One region of the Stenotrophomonas sp. C9D9 genome, then DNA from elsewhere that is predicted to be linked to it. Evidence: riboswitches for the same ligand, from Rfam matches in the RefSeq annotation. Region 1 holds a riboswitch; the other holds the start of a gene.

Region 1 (8,365 bases):
CTGCGCTTGCAACGCTTCCTGCGGCACAGCCGCGCGCTGCCGCAGCACTCGTTGGCAATGCTGGCCGCCGATGCCGGCTATGCCGACCAGGCCCATCTCAGCCGTGAGGCGCGAGAGCTTGCCAGCATGACCGCACGGCAGCTCCGCGTGGAATGGGGGCGATGATGGCCGTTTCGTTCAAGACCGGCGTGCCGCGCTGACCGAAGCTGGGGTTCCAACCACGGAGCCACCCCATGAGCCATGCCGCTACCCACGATGCCGAACGCTGCATCGACAACATCGAATTCAACGTCGCCGACATCGCCCGCAGCAAACGCTTCTACGGCGAGGTGTTTGGCTGGAACTTCACCGACTATGGCCCGGCCTACACCGAGTTCGACGATGGCCGCCTGAAAGGTGGCTTCGTGGCCGACGCACCGGTGCGCGCGCACGGCGGTCCGCTGGTGATCCTGTACTGCGCGGACCTGGCTGGTGCACAGCAGCGCGTGGTTGCCGCCGGTGGCGAGGTGGTGCAGGCGGTGTTCGCCTTCCCCGGTGGCCGCCGCTTCCATTTCCGCGATCTGGATGGCTATGAGCTGGCGGTCTGGAGTGACGTGGACTGAGGTCTTCCGACCTTTATCGGTGGACGGAACGAGAACCGCTCCGTCCCCGGTCAGGCGGTTCCGCTATGATCGCCGGCACATCGCCGTCGGCGATGCACCCGTCTGAAGCCAGCAGGAACTGCCGTGAATTCCCAGCCCGCACCGATCACCGCCCTCAATCACACGCTCGACAACGAGCCGCAGCAGATCACTGCGCCGCTCACCCATTCGGCGGCGTTCCTGGTGCTGAAGGTGAAGGATGACGAGGCGTCGATCGCCAAGGCGCGCGAGGTGCTGGCCAGCACCGATGATCTGATCAAGAACACCGCCATCCGTGAGATCGAGCGCACTTTCACCTGCAACGTGGCCATCGGCCACCGCGTGTGGCAGCCGCTGGTGGGCACCACGCCGCCGCGTGAGCTGCAGCCGTTCCGCGAGATCAAGGGCGCGACCCACACGGCCGTGTCCACACCGGGTGACCTGCTGTACCACATCCGTGCGCGCACCATGGACCTGATCGTGGCGTTCGAGCGCAACCTGCTGATGGCGTTCGGCGATGCGGTGGAAACGGTCGATGACGTGGCCGGCTTCCGCTATTTCGATGGCCGCGACCTGCTCGATTTCGTCGACGGCACCGCCAACCCGGAAGGGCTGTCGCTGCCGGAAGCCACCATCGTGGGCGAGGAAGACCCGGAGCATGCCGGTGGCAGCTACGTGGTGGTGCAGAAGTACCTGCACAATCTTGATGCCTGGCGCGCTCAGAAGACCGAGGCGCAGGAAGCGATCATCGGCCGCACCAAGCACGACAACATCGAGCTGGATGATGCGCCGGCCGATGCGCAGAAATCGCACAAGACGCTGTGCACCATCGAGGATGCCGACGGCGAGCACGAGATCCTGCGCGACAACATGCCGTTCGCCAACCCGGGCCGTGGCGAGTACGGCACCTACTTCATCGGCTACACGCGCCGCCTGTGGGTGATCGAGACGATGCTCGAGCGCATGTTCATCGGCAATCCCGCGCCGCTGCATGACCGCATCCTCGATTTCTCCACCGCCACCACCGGCGTGACCTTCTTCGCGCCCTCGCGCAAGGTGCTGGCCGACCTGGCCGAGTGATCGCGCCCGGCCTGGACCCTCCCCGCCGCCATCTGCCTGTCATCTATGGCGCCGACCATGGCGCGCTGGATGGGAGTGCAGGAGGCAGGCGATGGTCATGGCAGGGAACAGGACCGGCATGCGCCGCTGGTGGCGGCCACTGGCCGCGTTGTTCGGTGCGTTGGCACTGGGGAGTGCCAGCGTTTCCGCGCAGGAAGCTCCTGCGCACTGGATGGCCTACGCCGCCGCCGTGGGGGGGCAGCTGCAGCAGCGCCTGCAGCAGGAGCAGGACCCGCAGGCGCAGCGTGTACTGGAATGGCTGCAGGCACACCCGGACACGCCCACGCCGCTGCCGGTGAGCGTGTGGATCGCGGCGGATGGCCGTATCTCGAAACTGGAATTCGACAGCCTGGGTGACGCCCGGGTCGACGCCGACCTGCGCGCGACGCTGCAGGCCGCGCCGTTGCAGGCGGCGCCGCCGGCCGACATGCGCCAGCCGATGCGGCTGGGCCTGGTACTGGAGCCGAAGTAGATCCACTCGATGCGTGGATACGCCTGGTCGTCAGGCGCGCGCCAACCAAGGTTGGCGACTACCGTAGCCCCCAGCCACGCATGGCGTGGCTCTACTGTGGATGGCCAGCGCACAGCCCGGCCATCCGCATCAACGCACGGGTGCACCCCGCGGCTCGCGCGCGGCTGCGCTCCATGCGCGCAGGCCGAACACGGCCAGGCCGAGGAAGAATACGTACAGCGCGGCGGTCACGTGCAGCGACTTGAACAGGTACGCACCCACGTACACCACGTCCACTGCGATCCACACCCACCAGCAGGCCACGTGGCGACGTGCCTGCCACCATTGCCCGACCAGGCTCAGACCGGTCAGCATCGCATCCAACCACGGCAGGGCAGCGTCGGTGAAGCTGTGCATGGCCGCGCCCAGCGCCACGCCACCGCACACGCCGATGGCCAGATCGCGCAGCAGCTTGCCGCGCGCCAATGGCACGATGCGGATGCTGCCCTCATCGGCGGCATGCTGCCGCCAGTTGATCCAGCCATAGACCAGGAAGCCGCCGAAGATCACCTGCAACAGCGTGTCCGAGTACAGCTTGGCCTCGGCGAACACCAGCCCGTACAGCGTCACCGACAGCAGGCCCACTGGCCATGCAGACAACCGGCGCCGGGCCATCAGCCAGACGCCGAGGATGCTGCACAGCGCGGCGGTCCACTCGAGCATCACGCCGCTCACAGCGCGAACGTCACCGACAGGCGGGCCTGTCGCGGTGCGCCGGGGAACAGGTAGTAATCACCGCCGCTGCTGCCGGTGTCGCGCCAGTAGAAGCGGTTGAACAGGTTGTCCACCGACAGGTTCCAGGTCACCGCGCGTTCGTGCAGGCGATGCTGGAAGCGCAGGCCGGCATCGAACACCGAGTAGTCCGGTGCGCGCACGCCACCGTCGGCGCGTGCCACATTGGCACTGGCATAGCGCCAGCCGCCGGTCACGTCCAGGCCCTGCACGAACGGCAGCGCGTAGGCCACATGCACGCTGGCGCGCACCTTCGGCACGTTCACCAGCTGATGGCCTTCATAGGCCGGGGTGCCGGTGTCGCGCGCGCGCGCCTGCAGCACGCTGGCGCTGGCCACGATCTGCAGCGCGTCGGTCAGCTGCCCGTTGGCGGTCAGCTCCAGGCCGGTGTGGGTCTGCGTGCCTTCCTCGACGAAGGTGTAGCCGACGTCGCTGCTGTCCGGCTTGGCGTACTGGTACGGCTGCGAGATGCGGAACACGGCCGCACCCAGCGTCAGCGCCTCCACCGGCACGTACTTCACGCCCACTTCCAGCTGCCGCGATTGCACCGACGGCAGGAAGGTGTCGGCGTTGCTGGTCCAGAACGGCGCTTCCTGGCCCAGCGAAATGCCGCGCACATAGCTGGCGTAGGCGTTGAGCTGGTCGGTGGCCTTCCACACCACGGCGGTCTGCGGCAGGAAGCGCGACAGGCGGCTGTGCCGCTGTGGGATGCCCCGCTTGTCGTAGGCGCGTTCGTCCAGGCGCACGAAGCGGCCACCGGCCAGCCACTGCCAGTCATCACCGAAGCTCATGCGGTCCAGTGCGAAGAACGCGGTCTGGCGGCTGTCCAGGCGCCGTGCGGAGGGGCCCGGCATCTTCGGCGACGGCTGGAACACCGGCACCTGTGCGTCGTGGATGTTGCTGGTGCCGACGTACTCGTTGACGCTCGGACGCTTGTCCACGGTGCGGCGGAAGTAGTCGGCACCGAGGGTCAGCTGGTGGCCGACGTTGCCGGTCTCGAAGCGGCCGCGCAGCTCGGCACGGGCCTGCTGGTTGCGGCGCGTGTCGTCCGGGCTGCGGTAGTCGTAGACGTCGTAGTCGCCGTTGGGTGCGAAGTAGTTGCCCGGCACGCTGCCGTCGGCGCACTGCGCGGCGTAGTAGCAACCGTAGGCGAAGGCGACGTTGTCATCGATCACCGAGCGGCTGTGGCCGACCGAGACGCGCGATTGCCAGGCATCGTTGAAGTCGTAGGTGTGCAGCGCGGTGATGTTGGTGCTGGCGATATCCACCGGGCGCTGCCACGGCTGGTAGCCGAGCAGGTGCTCGCGGTCGACGCCGCGCGGCAGGTCACGCGCGCCCAGCAGCTGGTAGCCGGACACCGAGCGCTGCGAGCTGGTCTGGTAGTTGGCATCCACTTCCAGCTTGCCGCGCTCGCCGATCAGCCAGTCGGCGGCCAGCGAGTAGAAGTTGCGGCGGCCATCGGCGTGCTCGACGTAGGAATTGCTGGAATCCCATGCGGCATTCAGGCGCAGGCCGAAGCGCGGGGTGATCCAGTGGCCGACATCGACGGCGACGTAGCGCGAGCGTTCCGAATCGGTGCCGAGCGTGGCGGTGCGCACTTCCGCCGGGCGCTTGCCGATGTAGTTGATGATCCCGCCCGGCGCCATCACGCCTGCCGCCAGGCCGGCTTCACCCTTGAGGATCTCCACCGACTGCACGTTCTCCAGCGCCAGGCGTTGCTCGCCGGCGATGGACAGCCCGTTGAAGCGGTAGCCGGTGGCGGCGTCCAGCGCGAAGCCGCGGATGGCGATGTTCTGGTAGTAGCCCACCGGTGCATAGGCATCCCCCAGCGAGGCATCGTTGCTGGCCAGCTCGGACAGCGAACGCACCTGGCGGCGGTCGAGGTAATCGCGCTCGAGCACGTTCACCGAGGCCGGCGTGTCCTTCCAGCTTCCACCACCGAAGGCGTTCACGCGAGAGGTATCGGCCTTCGGTTTGCCAGCCTCCACGCGCACCGCCGCCAGTTCGGTCGGCGAACGATCGGCGCCGGTGGCAGCCGCATCGGGAGCAGCGTCAGCCTCGCTGGCATGCAGCGGCAGCGCGGCGCAGAGGGCGAGGGAGAGCAGGGTGGGGCGCAGGCAGCGGTTCATTCGGTTCGTCTTCGGACAACAAGGGAGACGAAGCGACGGCGCGCAGGTGCACCGGCCCATGACGGGGGTGTGGCTGCGGCTCAAAGCTCCCTACGCCGGTGCAAACCGGATCAGGTTCCAAGGGACTCTCTCAGCCTGGCAGATCCAGGCACCCCCGCTTCAGGTGACCATTTCACTACAAATGGTACGGATTTGCGAGCCGGTGCCCTTCAGGCGGCGGGGCGGTGCGGCGTCAGATCCCTTTCCGAAGGAAGGGGATCTGACCCCGACGGTGTACCAACCGGGTCACGCCGCCGCGTGCAGGGCCTGCAGTAGCGCCTGCCCTGGCCCGGTGCGGAACCATGCCGGGTGCCCCAGCATGAAGGGCTGCCAGGCCACGTCGGCATTCGCGGTCGAGCCGGTGATGCCTTCGAAGTACTCCACTTCGGACAGTGCGAAGTCGAAATGCACCATCGGCAGCAGGTCGGCCAGCAGATGCACGCGTGCTGCCGACAAGGGCAGCACCTCACGGTAGCCGTCGAGCAACGCCAGTGCGATGTCGATGCGCACCGCCTCCATCCCGCGCTCCAGTTCCAGCCACGCCACTGCGTTGCGCTCGATCGCGGTGGCGAGGTCGAACAAGGCGCTGGTGGGTGAAGCCAGGCCGAAATCCAGCACGGTGCTGACCTGCCCGTCGCGCCACAGCAGGTTGGAAACATGCCAATCGTTGTGCGCCCACAGCCGTGGCTCGTCGCGCAGGCGCTCGGCGAGCCCGGCGTGCCACGGCAGCACGTCGCGCTGCAGCTGCGCTTCCCATGGAATGCGCGCGAGATAGCGGGCCAGCCCGGGGCGCTCGTGCAGCTCCGCCTTGATCGCCGCGAGCGGATCGTCGGTACGGATCAGATCATCGCGCGCGACAAGCAGATGGGTGCTGCGCTGGGGCGCGTGGTAGCTGGCGGCGGCACGGTGCAGCTGGGCCAGCATGCGGCCCGCCTCGCGGGCCTGTGCGACATCGGTCAGCAACGACCACGACACCGCGTCGCGGTACAGGTCTTCGCCCACGCCGACATCGTGCAGTTCAAACGTCCATTCGCCATGTTCGATCGCGGTGCGGCCATCGGTGGCCGGCAGCACCTGCACCACCGGTACGCCGGCGGCGGCGAGATGGGCGATGAAATGGTGTTCTTCTTCCAGGCAGGCCGCGCTGCGCACACTGTGGTGGTGGCGCTTGATGAATACCGCGCCGCGCGTGCCGTCGACAATGGCGGCGGCCGACAGCGGCCGCGGGCTGTGCCAGCGCGGTTGGCTGTGCCCGCCCAGCTGCGGGTAACGCGCACTCAGCCACGCGATGTCCGCCGCGCTGATCGGCGGCCAGTCGGCAGCGACCTCGTCGTTGTTGAGGCCCTGCACGCGGTGGGAGGAAGACGTCATGCCGCAGTCCGATCGGGAAAGTCACATCCAAGGCTGCGCATTCAACGCCATGCGCGTGGCCAACGCAAACGGGCGGGTCATCGACCCGCCCGTCTCCGCGTCATCAGTGTGCCGGCGCTGCTTACCAGCCGCGATGGCGGCCGCGGTCGTTGTAGTAGCGGTTGTCGTAGTAGCGCTCACGCTGCCAGCGGCGGTCATCGCCACGGTCGTAATAGCCGCTGCGGTAGTAGCCACGGTCGTAACGGCGATCGTAGCGATTGTCGTAGTAGCGGTTGTCGTAATAGCGACGGTCGCGGCGGTCGGACGTGGTCAGGTTGCCGATCGCGCCGCCGGCCACGGCACCGCCGACGGTGGCCGCAGGGTCGCCGTTGGAGAGCAGGTTGCCGGCCACGCCACCGACCACGGCGCCGACCAGGGTGCGCTTGTCCTTCCTCGACATCGCGCTGGCATCGCTGACCACGGCGACACCGGCCACCAGTGCCAGGGCCATCGCCAGACCACGGAAGCTGAGTGTGGAAGTACTGAGCATGTTCGGTTCTCCTGTGAGGTGCATGCCACGCTGGGCAGGGAGGGCGCGGGGCGCCCCGGCTGCCGTGGAGACCACGCTGGCGTTCCAACATTGCCGGAACATTGCCTGGCCTACCGGGCGGCTTGCGCATTCATCTAGCGGCAGGCGGCATGAAGCAAGGCTGAAAGCGGCCTTGGCCGCTCAGCTGGCAGAAAGGGAAAGGGCCGCGCATGGCGCGGCCCCTCCCGGTCTGCAAGGCGCTGCGGGCTCAGATGCCCATGGCCTTCTGTGCCTGGCGGGTCTGTTCCTGCTGCGCGTCCTGCTGCTGGTGCAGCACGTTCGGCGCGCCGTGCACCGCGCCGCTGCTGAGCGCCATGCTCTGTTCGCTGGCGGTGCGGGTTTCCACCGCAACGCGGCTGGCCGCCGGGTCACCGATCGTGCCCTGCACGGCGAACAGGCGCTCACCGTTCGGGCTGGGCACCACCGCGTCGATGCGCTGCAGGCCGGCGGCATGCGCCTCCCTGGTCAACGCCGCTGCGGCGCTTTCCAGCGCGTGGCGGTCCTTGAAGGTGCCCGCCGGCATCCGCTCCAGGCCTTCGGTGGCCTGCAGGTACATCGGATTGCGCGGGTGTCGCTCGTCGTTCAGCAGCGGGCGCTCGCGGGCCTCCTTGATCGCATCCAGCGTCTTCGCACCGACGATGCCGTCGGCGACCAGCCCGTTGTCCTTCTGCAGCTGGCGCACCGCCGCTTCGGTATTGCGGCCGAAGCGGCCGTCCTCGACCAGCGGCTTGCCGTCGGCCCCGGCATAGCCGAGGTGGCCCAGCTGCTCCTGCACCTTGCGTACGCCCTCGCTGTGCGCGCCCGGCTTGTACAGCTCGGCGTGCGGGGTGGCGGCGGCCTTGTGCTCGGCGGCAGGCTTACCCTGGGTCTGCTCGTGCGATTGGGTGCGGTTCTCCAGCAGGTCGCGCGCCTTGGACAACGGGTCCGACGCGAACAGCTTCCAGTTCGGGTGGTCCTTCACCTGCTTGAGGTAGTCCTCCACCGGCATGGTGTGCACGCCCTTGCTGCCGGTGGACTGGCTGATCAGCAGTTTGTCGGTGTTCGGGTCGCGCACCACCATCACGATGTGGTCGATGCCATTCCAGTGCTCGTGGCGGGTCCTGGCCGTATCCAGGCCGATGACCATGCCTTCCTTCAGCGCACCGGGCTTGAGGATGGCGTCGCGCTCGAGCAGTACGCCGGACTGTTCGACGGCCTTGTGCACGATGCCGCCGGAACCGAGGTTGCCCAGGTCGATGCGGTCGGCCTTGCTGAAGACAGCGTGCCCGGCCTTCTG
Region 2 (8,365 bases), on a different contig from region 1:
GGGAACAGCGAAAAGCCAGACTCCGCACAAAGCATCGGCGCATACCGCAAAAACAATCGAGCGCGCGAATACTAGCCTATGCAAGTTACCTCGCCTATCGCGTGGTCGACATCAGGCTCTCTCTCGCCGACGCATTCACATAATTCGCGACACCATTCGCGCCCTCTTGGGCGCGAAATTTTTATCTGGCGTTCATTTTCACATGCGCCGCAACATGGTCAATCCGACCAGACGCGAAACCACCAAAGCCACGTACATCACGCCGGAAAACTGCTCCAGCATGACCAATGCGCGTGCCTGTGGATGCAGGGGTACGACGTCACTCAAGCCCACTCCAGACAGCAAGCTGAAGCTGAGATAAAGCAACTCCATCCAGCTGCGCTGCGCACCCCCGCCAGTACCCTGGAAGCTGCCCGGATACCACTGCTGGCACACCGCGAACGCGAAGGCGAAAGCCCACGCCAGCAGGGTGAAGGTTGCGCCTGCGGCGAACAGTTCGTCGCGGGTGACCTTGTGGTCCTGGAGCATGTAGGCGATCAGGGCGCCGGCCGTATAGAAGTACAGCAGGCTCTCCAGCAGCTGCGCGGTGGTCAGCATTGCGGTGCGATCGAGCAATGCGCCTGCCAACGAGAACACCACCGAGGGAATGGCCAGCAACAGCGCCAGCCAGGTGCCCAGCGGGCTGCGCTGGACCACCCACAGCGCCAGGCCGAGTACCGCCATGCCGAACATGCCCAGTGCGGCGCGGCCCGCAGCGGTGTCATCCAGCGCGGGATACAGCAGCACCGCCAGCAGCTGCGCGCCCAGCAACCAGGCCGAAGGATGACGGCGGGCGATGGCCAGCCAACGGGTGGTCATGGCAACGGGCATGGCGTCCTTTCCCCCTGGGCGATGGACGCAGCATAGCCGGGCACGGCGTGATGAACGGTCGTGCCGGCCGTTGGCCGGCACGACCGTTTCCACATCAGCCCTGCCGGTAGACCTCGGCGCCGGCGGCGCGGAACTCCTCCGACTTCTCCTTCATGCCGGCCTCGGCGTAGTCACGCACGTCCTGGGTGATCTTCATCGAACAGAAGTGCGGGCCGCACATCGAGCAGAAGTGCGCCAGCTTGTGCGCATCCTTCGGCAGCGTCTCGTCGTGGAACTCCTTGGCCTTCTCCGGATCCAGGCCAAGGTGGAACTGGTCCTCCCAGCGGAACTCGAAGCGCGCCTTGCTCAGCGCGTTGTCGCGCACCTGCGCACCTGGATGACCCTTGGCCAGATCAGCGGCGTGCGCGGCGATGCGGTAGGCCATGATGCCGTCACGCACGTCCTGGCGATTGGGCAGGCCGAGGTGCTCCTTCGGCGTCACGTAGCAAAGCATCGCCGTGCCGAACCAGCCGATCATCGCCGCACCGATCGCGCTGGTGATGTGGTCGTAGCCCGGTGCGATATCGGTGGTCAGCGGCCCCAGCGTATAGAACGGTGCTTCGCCACACTCGCGCAGCTGCTTTTCCATGTTCTCCTTGATCAGCTGCATCGGCACGTGGCCGGGGCCTTCGATCATGGTCTGCACATCATGCTTCCAGGCGATCTTCGTCAGCTCACCCAGCGTCTCCAGCTCACCGAACTGCGCCGCGTCGTTGGCATCGGCGATGCAGCCCGGGCGCAGGCCGTCACCCAGCGAGAAGGTCACGTCGTAGGCCTTCATGATCTCGCAGATCTCTTCGAAGTGCGTGTAGAGGAAGTTCTCCTTGTGGTGCGCCAGGCACCACTTGGCCATGATCGAGCCACCGCGGCTGACGATGCCGGTGACCCGCTTGGCGGTGAGCGGCACATAGCGCAGCAGCACGCCGGCGTGGATGGTGAAGTAGTCCACGCCCTGTTCGGCCTGCTCGATCAGCGTGTCGCGGAAGATCTCCCAGGTGAGTGCTTCGGCACGGCCATCGACCTTCTCCAGCGCCTGGTAGATCGGCACGGTACCGATCGCCACCGGCGAATTGCGGATGATCCACTCGCGGGTTTCGTGGATGTGCTTGCCGGTGGACAGGTCCATCACCGTGTCACCGCCCCAGCGGATCGCCCACACCAGTTTCTCCACTTCCTCGGCAATGCCCGAGGACACGGCGCTGTTGCCGATGTTGGCATTGATCTTGGTCAGGAAATTTCGGCCGATGATCATCGGCTCGCTTTCCGGATGGTTGATGTTGTTGGGCAGCACCGCGCGGCCGCGCGCGATTTCATCGCGCACGAACTCCGGTGTGATGATCTTCTGGATCGAAGCCCCAAATGCCTCGCCCGGGTGCTGCTGCAACAGGCCGGCATCACGGATCGCTTCCATCCGCTGGTTCTCGCGGATGGCGACGAATTCCATTTCCGGCGTGATGATGCCGCGGCGCGCGTAGTGCATCTGAGTGACGTTCGCGCCTGCGCGTGCACGCCGCGGCAGGCTGCGCGCAGGGAAACGCACGGCATCGAGCTTCGGATCATGCTCGCGGTCGCGGCCGAACGACGAACTCAGGCCGTCGAGCTGTTCGGTATCGCCGCGCTCCTCCACCCAGCCACGACGCAGCGCCGGCAGGCCCGCCGACAGATCGATACGCACATCCGGATCGGTGTAGGGGCCCGACGTATCGTAGACCGTGACCGGTGCATTCTCTTCGCCGCCGAACAACGTCGGCGTGCGGGTCAACGCGATCTCGCGCATCGGCACCTGCAGATCCGGACGCGAACCGGGTACGTGGATCTTGCGCGAACCGGGAATCGGCCGGGTCACGGATTCGGAGAGTTGCTGGGCCTGTTGCTGCAGGGCGGAGAGCTGTGCGTTCATCGGGCATCGTCCAGGAAGGTCAGGGACGAAGCGGCGGCGCACTGCGCCCGCGCGCGGACGGTCCTTGGGCGGAGTCCGGGCACGGCTGCACTGCAAAGCTTCCCTACGCCGGTATGAGCCGGATCAGGTTCCAAGGGACTGTCTCAACCGTGGCCACCTGGCCGCGGTACCCCCGCTTCTTGGCGTGCATTAGAGCATAGAAAGCACTGCAGCTCATGGCGGTTGCAGCCGCGCATCGCGTGGATCCGCAGTTTCTGTATTAACAGAACCGTGACATCGCGTTCAGTAACGTGCACGTCCGTCGCGTTCCAGCGACCGATGCGTCCTTCGCCGCCTTCGCGGCCCCTGCCCGGTTCGCGATGCATGCCACCGGCCCTTCGCTGCAAGCTCTGCTCGCTCCCCTCAATCCCTTGATCGGAGAAGCTCCTTCATGGTGTTTCGCGTTTCCATCGCACTGGTTCTGCTGCTGGTGCTGCTTGCCGGTATTGCACCGGGCCCCTTCAATGCCGTGGTGCAGTCGATGCTGGCAGAAGTCATCCGCAGCGTCGGCTGGCTGTACCTGCTGGTGGTGTTCCTGGCCCTGGTGTTCCTGATGTACCTGGCCTTCGGCCGCTTCGGCAACCTGCGCATCGGTGGCGAAGACGCCGAGCCCGAGTTCTCGCGGGCCAGCTGGATGTCGATGCTGTTCGCCGCCGGCATGGGCATCGGCCTGGTGTTCTGGGGCGCCGCCGAGCCCATCTCGCACTTCAGCAAGCCACCGGAAGGGCTTGCTCCGCAGAGCCTGGATGCGGCACGCGCCTCGATGCGCTATGCATTCTTCCACTGGGGCCTGCATCCGTGGGCCATCTACGCGCTGATCGGCCTGGCGATGGCCTGGTTCCAGTTCAACCGCAACGGCCGCGGCCTGGTCAGCGACATGCTGCAGCCGATCATCGGCCGCCACCATCGTGGATGGATCGGGCGCGTGGTCAACATCGCTGCAGTGGTCGCCACGGCGATCGGTGTCGCGACTACGCTGGGCTTCGGCACCATCCAGATCGCCGCCGGCATCGAGCGCGTGTTCGGCGTGCAGGCGACCGTCGCAGTGCAGATGACCATCATTGCGGTCGCCTTCGTGCTGTACATGGCATCCACCGCCAGTGGCGTGGAGCGAGGTGTGAAGTGGCTGTCCAACTTCAACCTGGCATTGGCTGCCCTGCTGGCAGCCATCCTGCTGGTGCTGGGGCCGACCGGCTTCATCTTCGATACGTTCACCACCACGCTGGGCTCCTACCTCAACCAGCTGGTGACGATGAGCCTGCGCATGTCACCGTTCTCCGGCAGCACCTGGGTGGCGGACTGGACGATCTTCTACTGGGCCTGGTGGATCTCGTGGGCACCGTTCGTGGGGTCGTTCATCGCACGCATCTCGCGCGGCCGCAGCGTGCGCGAGTTCGTTATCGGCGTAGTGCTCGCGCCGACTCTGCTGGGCTTCTTCTGGTTCGCGGTATTCGGTGGCACCGCGCTGTGGGCGCAGATCTTCGGCCATGCCGACCTGGTGCAGGCGCTGGGCAATGGCTACGAGACAGTGCTGTTCACGCTGTTCGACAGCATGCCGCTGCCGCTGCTGCTGTCGTGCATCGCACTGGTACTGCTGATGATCTTCTTCGTGACCTCGGCCGACTCGGCGGTGCTGGTGCTGGCCAGCATGTCCACTGACGAAGCAGGCGATCCTCCGTTGAAGCGCAAGCTGGCCTGGGGCATCGCGGTGGCGTTGATCGCAGCGGCGTTGCTGCTGGCCGGTGGCCTGGATGCACTGCAGGGCATGATCACGATTGCGGCGTTGCCATTCGCGCTGCTGATGGTGCTGGTGATGGTGTCGCTGTACCGGGTGCTGGACCAGGAGTACACGCGTGAGCGGCGGCAGGCGCAGCGCCAGCGGCACATGATCGATGCGTGGATCGCACGCGAGATGGCGGCGCAGGAAGAGACGCAGGCGGAGGCCGCACGCGCGCAGGATTCGGATTGAGGGTGTTTTGCAGCCTGCGGCTGCACTGCTTCTTTCAGGCAAGTGCAAGTGCAGGAGCCAAAGCGGCTCTGGGTTTCTGCTGGTTGGGCGGGGCGGTGTGGGTTGGCAGGACACGCCGTAAACCCGTCCCTGGGGGCTCGATGGCGCCATCCATGGCGCCAACGGTCCTGCCAGCCCACACCGACCCACCCCCGACAGTTTCCGTGTGACGGTGGGTTTTCCACGCCATGCGTGGATGAGGTGTATCGGAAAACAGGAAGGGGTCGGATCCGTTTTCCTTTGGAAAACGGATCCGACCCCAATTCACAGCACGCGGCTGTTGCTGTTGCTCTTGCTGTTGCTCTTGCTGTTGCTCTTGCTGTTGCTCTTGCTGTTGCTGTTGATCTTTCTCTTCCTGCGGTGATGGCCACGGAAACGGTCAGGGGCCGGGCGGGTGGGCTGGGCGGGGGTGTCCGCGGCATGGATGCCCGCGGCCAAGCCTCCAGGGACGGATTCACGGCGTCCCCCGACCAGCCCACCCGCCCGGCCAAGCCAAGCATCGCTGAATCACCACCGCAGAGGGGGCTGCGCCCGTTGGCCGGAAAACCTCAATACCCCGCCGCCTGCCCATCCTTGCGGCTCTCCGAAGCACCGTAGTAAACCCCGGTCTCGGGATCACGCATGATCGCCTGGTATCCGCCATAAGGACCATCGGCGAACACGATGCGATGTCCCTTGCGCATCAACGCACGCACCGTTTCATACGGGAAGCCGGTTTCCAGATTCACCTCACCACCGTCGGTCATCGCCGTGGCCTGCCCGGTCGGTTCGGTCGAGCCCTCATGCTGGATGCGCGGTGCATCACCGGCCTCCTGCAGGTTCATGCCGAAGTCCACCAGGTTCATCACGATCTGCGCGTGGCCCTGCGGCTGCATCGCGCCGCCCATCACGCCGAAGCTGGCGTACGGCTTGCCGCTCTTGGTGATGAACGCCGGGATGATCGTCTGGAACGGCCGCTTGCCCGGTGCATAGCCGTTGGGATGATTCTTCTGCAGCACGAACATCTCGCCACGGTCCTGCAGGATGAAGCCCAGCCCCGGCGGCGCCATGCCGCTGCCCATGCCGCGGTAATTGGACTGGATCAGCGACACCATCATGCCGTCGGCGTCGGCCACGGTCATGTAGATGGTGTCGCCCTCTTCCAGCTGCTTCGGCGTGCCCGGCTGCACTTCCTTCAGCGCCTTGTCCATCGAGATCAGCGCGCGGCGCTGTGCGGCGTACTCCTTGGAGATCAGCTTCTGCACCGGCGCCGGCTGGAACGCCATGTCGGCGTAGAAGCGCGCACGGTCGGCGAAGGCAAGCTTCTTCGCTTCGACGAACAGGTGCACGTGTTCCGGTGATCCGAACGGGATCTTCGAGAAGTCGTAGCCTTCCAGCACGTTGAGGATCTGCAGCGCAGCGATGCCCTGGCTGTTCGGCGGCAACTCCCACACGTCGTAGCCACGGTAATTGCTGCTGACCGGTTCGACCCACTCACCGTGGTGGTCGGCCATGTCCTGGTAGCTCAGGTAGCCACCGTTGGCCTTGAAGTAGTCGCCGATGGTGCGGGCGATATCGCCCTTGTAGAAGGCATCGCGGCCGCCGTCGGCGATCTTCTGCAGGGTGCTGGCCAGGTTCGGGTTCTTCCACATCTCGCCCTTGCGCGGGGCGTGGCCGTTGATCGTGAACTGTTCCTTGAAGCCCGGGTACTGCGACAGCTTGGGCACCGAGCGGTCCCAGTAGTAGGCGATCACCTCGGCCACCGGATGGCCCTCGCGGGCGTAACGGATCGCCGGCGCCAGGTTGTCGGCCATCGGCTTGCGGCCGAAGCGGTCGTGCAGCGCGAACCAGCCGTCGACTGCGCCGGGCACGGAGACCGGCAGCGGGCCGAGGCCGGGATGTCCTTCAGGCCACGGCGCTGGAACTCGGCCAGGGTGAGCGACTTCGGCGAACGGCCCGAGCCGTTGTAGCCATAGAGCTTCTGCGTCTTCGGATCCCAGACGATGGCGAACAGGTCGCCGCCGATGCCGTTGCCGGTGGGCTCCATCAGGCCAAGCGCGGCATTGGCGGCGATCGCCTCGTTCACCGCCGAGCCACCGCCCTTCATCACGTCCAGCGCGATCTGGGTCGCCAGCGGCTGTGAGGTGGCAGCCATCGCATGCGGGGCGATCACCTCCGAACGCGTGGCAAAGGTGTGGCCGGTGATGCGGTCGGCGGCGGAAGACAGTGCAGAGCGGCCAGCAGAGCAGCGGCCAGCAGGGAACGGGCAAGGCGTCGGGACACGGTCGGGTTCCGATGGAAGGGTGGTCCCTCGATCTTCGCCGCTGCGGCCTTCATGCGGTATCGGGCAGAGGTCATGGACGTTGAATCCTGGGGTGGGTGCGGAAGGTCCGCACCCGCCAAGGCGAAAACCCGCCGGATTTCTGCCGCGCAAAAACCAGCGATTGAAAAGAGTGAATTCGGGTTCACCGAAACACTTTCAGCGGCAACCATCCTTGCGCCACAAGCAATTCCGCTGGATACAACGGAAACCGACAAGAATTCCGTCGCGAGGGTTGACATCGCCGAAACGGCTGTGTTTCTCTCGATCACATGTTGCATCACAACACGCCACCGCGAACCCACATCGAAGCCGCCGACACCGGCGCCGCCTCGCTGCGTTCGATTCTTGTGCTCGTACTTATTACCCAACCAACAGGTGCGGGACGAGCCAGCGTGTAAGCAACAAACACACCGGAACTCTTTCAAAAACCCACACCCGCCCCGGTGCGGGTTTTTTCATTTCAGGACCTGGTTTCAGACGCAACCACCATGCACAACGCCCAACGCAAAACCCGGACCCACACCACCACGACGCCTCGTGGTGGCTGTGCCTGTGCGATGCACGGCGCCTCCTCCACCGCTTTCCCCTGACCGGCCGGCACGTCACCCCGACGACCGGCCGTTCTTTTTCTTCCACCGCAAGGAACCTCCCCCATGAGCACCAACGACCTGCCCCAGACCAAGATCGCCCGCCTCATCGGCTACGGCAGCCAGGGCCGCGCCCACGCACTGAACCTGCGCGAATCCGGCTTCGACGTGGTGGTAGGCCTGCGTCCGGGTGGCCCGACCGAGGTCAAGGCACAGGCCGATGGCTTCACCGTGAAAGCACCGGCCGACGCGGTGAGGATGCCGATCTGGTTGCCGTGCTGAACCCGGACATGGTGCAGAAGAAGCTCTACGACGATGTGTTGGCCGCGAACATGAAACAGGGTGCGGTGCTGTTGTTCGCGCACGGCCTGAACGTGCACTTCGACATGGTACGAAGCCGCGCGAGGACCTGGATGTCGTACTGGTCGCGCCGAAGGGCCCGGGTGCGTGGTGCGCCGCGGACTGAAATCGGCCGTGGCGTGCCGTGCATCTGGGCGGTCTATCAGGACAAGAGCGGCAAGGCGGCCGAGTACGCCCTGGCCTATGCGGCCGGACTGGGTGGCGCGCCTGGCGCCAACCTGATCCAGACCACCTTCAAGGAAGAGACAGAGACCGATCTG

Evidence for each region. Region 1 has a riboswitch for thiamine pyrophosphate ahead of ACXI0D_RS11250 (TonB-dependent receptor). Riboswitches for the same ligand answer to the same signal wherever they lie in the genome.
Region 2: linked by a shared signal. The riboswitch ahead of thiC (phosphomethylpyrimidine synthase ThiC) and the one ahead of ACXI0D_RS11250 (TonB-dependent receptor) in region 1 are both predicted to bind thiamine pyrophosphate.

Annotation. Positions count from the first base shown of each region.
Region 1 covers NZ_JBSZIF010000004.1:1,250,971-1,259,335, reverse strand. Annotated here, with positions in the region: gene ACXI0D_RS11275 (helix-turn-helix transcriptional regulator) at 1-165, shown strand, start outside; gene ACXI0D_RS11270 (VOC family protein) at 234-602, shown strand; gene ACXI0D_RS11265 (Dyp-type peroxidase) at 726-1,700, shown strand; gene ACXI0D_RS11260 (hypothetical protein) at 1,792-2,211, shown strand; gene pnuC (nicotinamide riboside transporter PnuC) at 2,341-2,913, opposite strand; gene ACXI0D_RS11250 (TonB-dependent receptor) at 2,922-5,111, opposite strand; TPP riboswitch at 5,182-5,277, opposite strand; gene ACXI0D_RS11245 (phosphotransferase enzyme family protein) at 5,397-6,521, opposite strand; gene ACXI0D_RS11240 (glycine zipper 2TM domain-containing protein) at 6,643-7,050, opposite strand; gene ACXI0D_RS11235 (peptidoglycan-binding protein) at 7,298-8,365, opposite strand, start outside.
Region 2 covers NZ_JBSZIF010000003.1:624,683-633,047, forward strand. Annotated here, with positions in the region: gene ACXI0D_RS04845 (ion channel) at 199-870, opposite strand; gene thiC (phosphomethylpyrimidine synthase ThiC) at 965-2,809, opposite strand; TPP riboswitch at 2,892-2,993, opposite strand; gene ACXI0D_RS04855 (BCCT family transporter) at 3,240-4,817, shown strand; gene ACXI0D_RS04860 (hypothetical protein) at 5,121-5,294, opposite strand; partial or broken gene ggt (gamma-glutamyltransferase) at 5,405-7,062, opposite strand; partial or broken gene ACXI0D_RS04870 (NAD(P)-binding domain-containing protein) at 7,812-8,251, shown strand; gene ACXI0D_RS04875 (hypothetical protein) at 8,225-8,365, shown strand, end outside.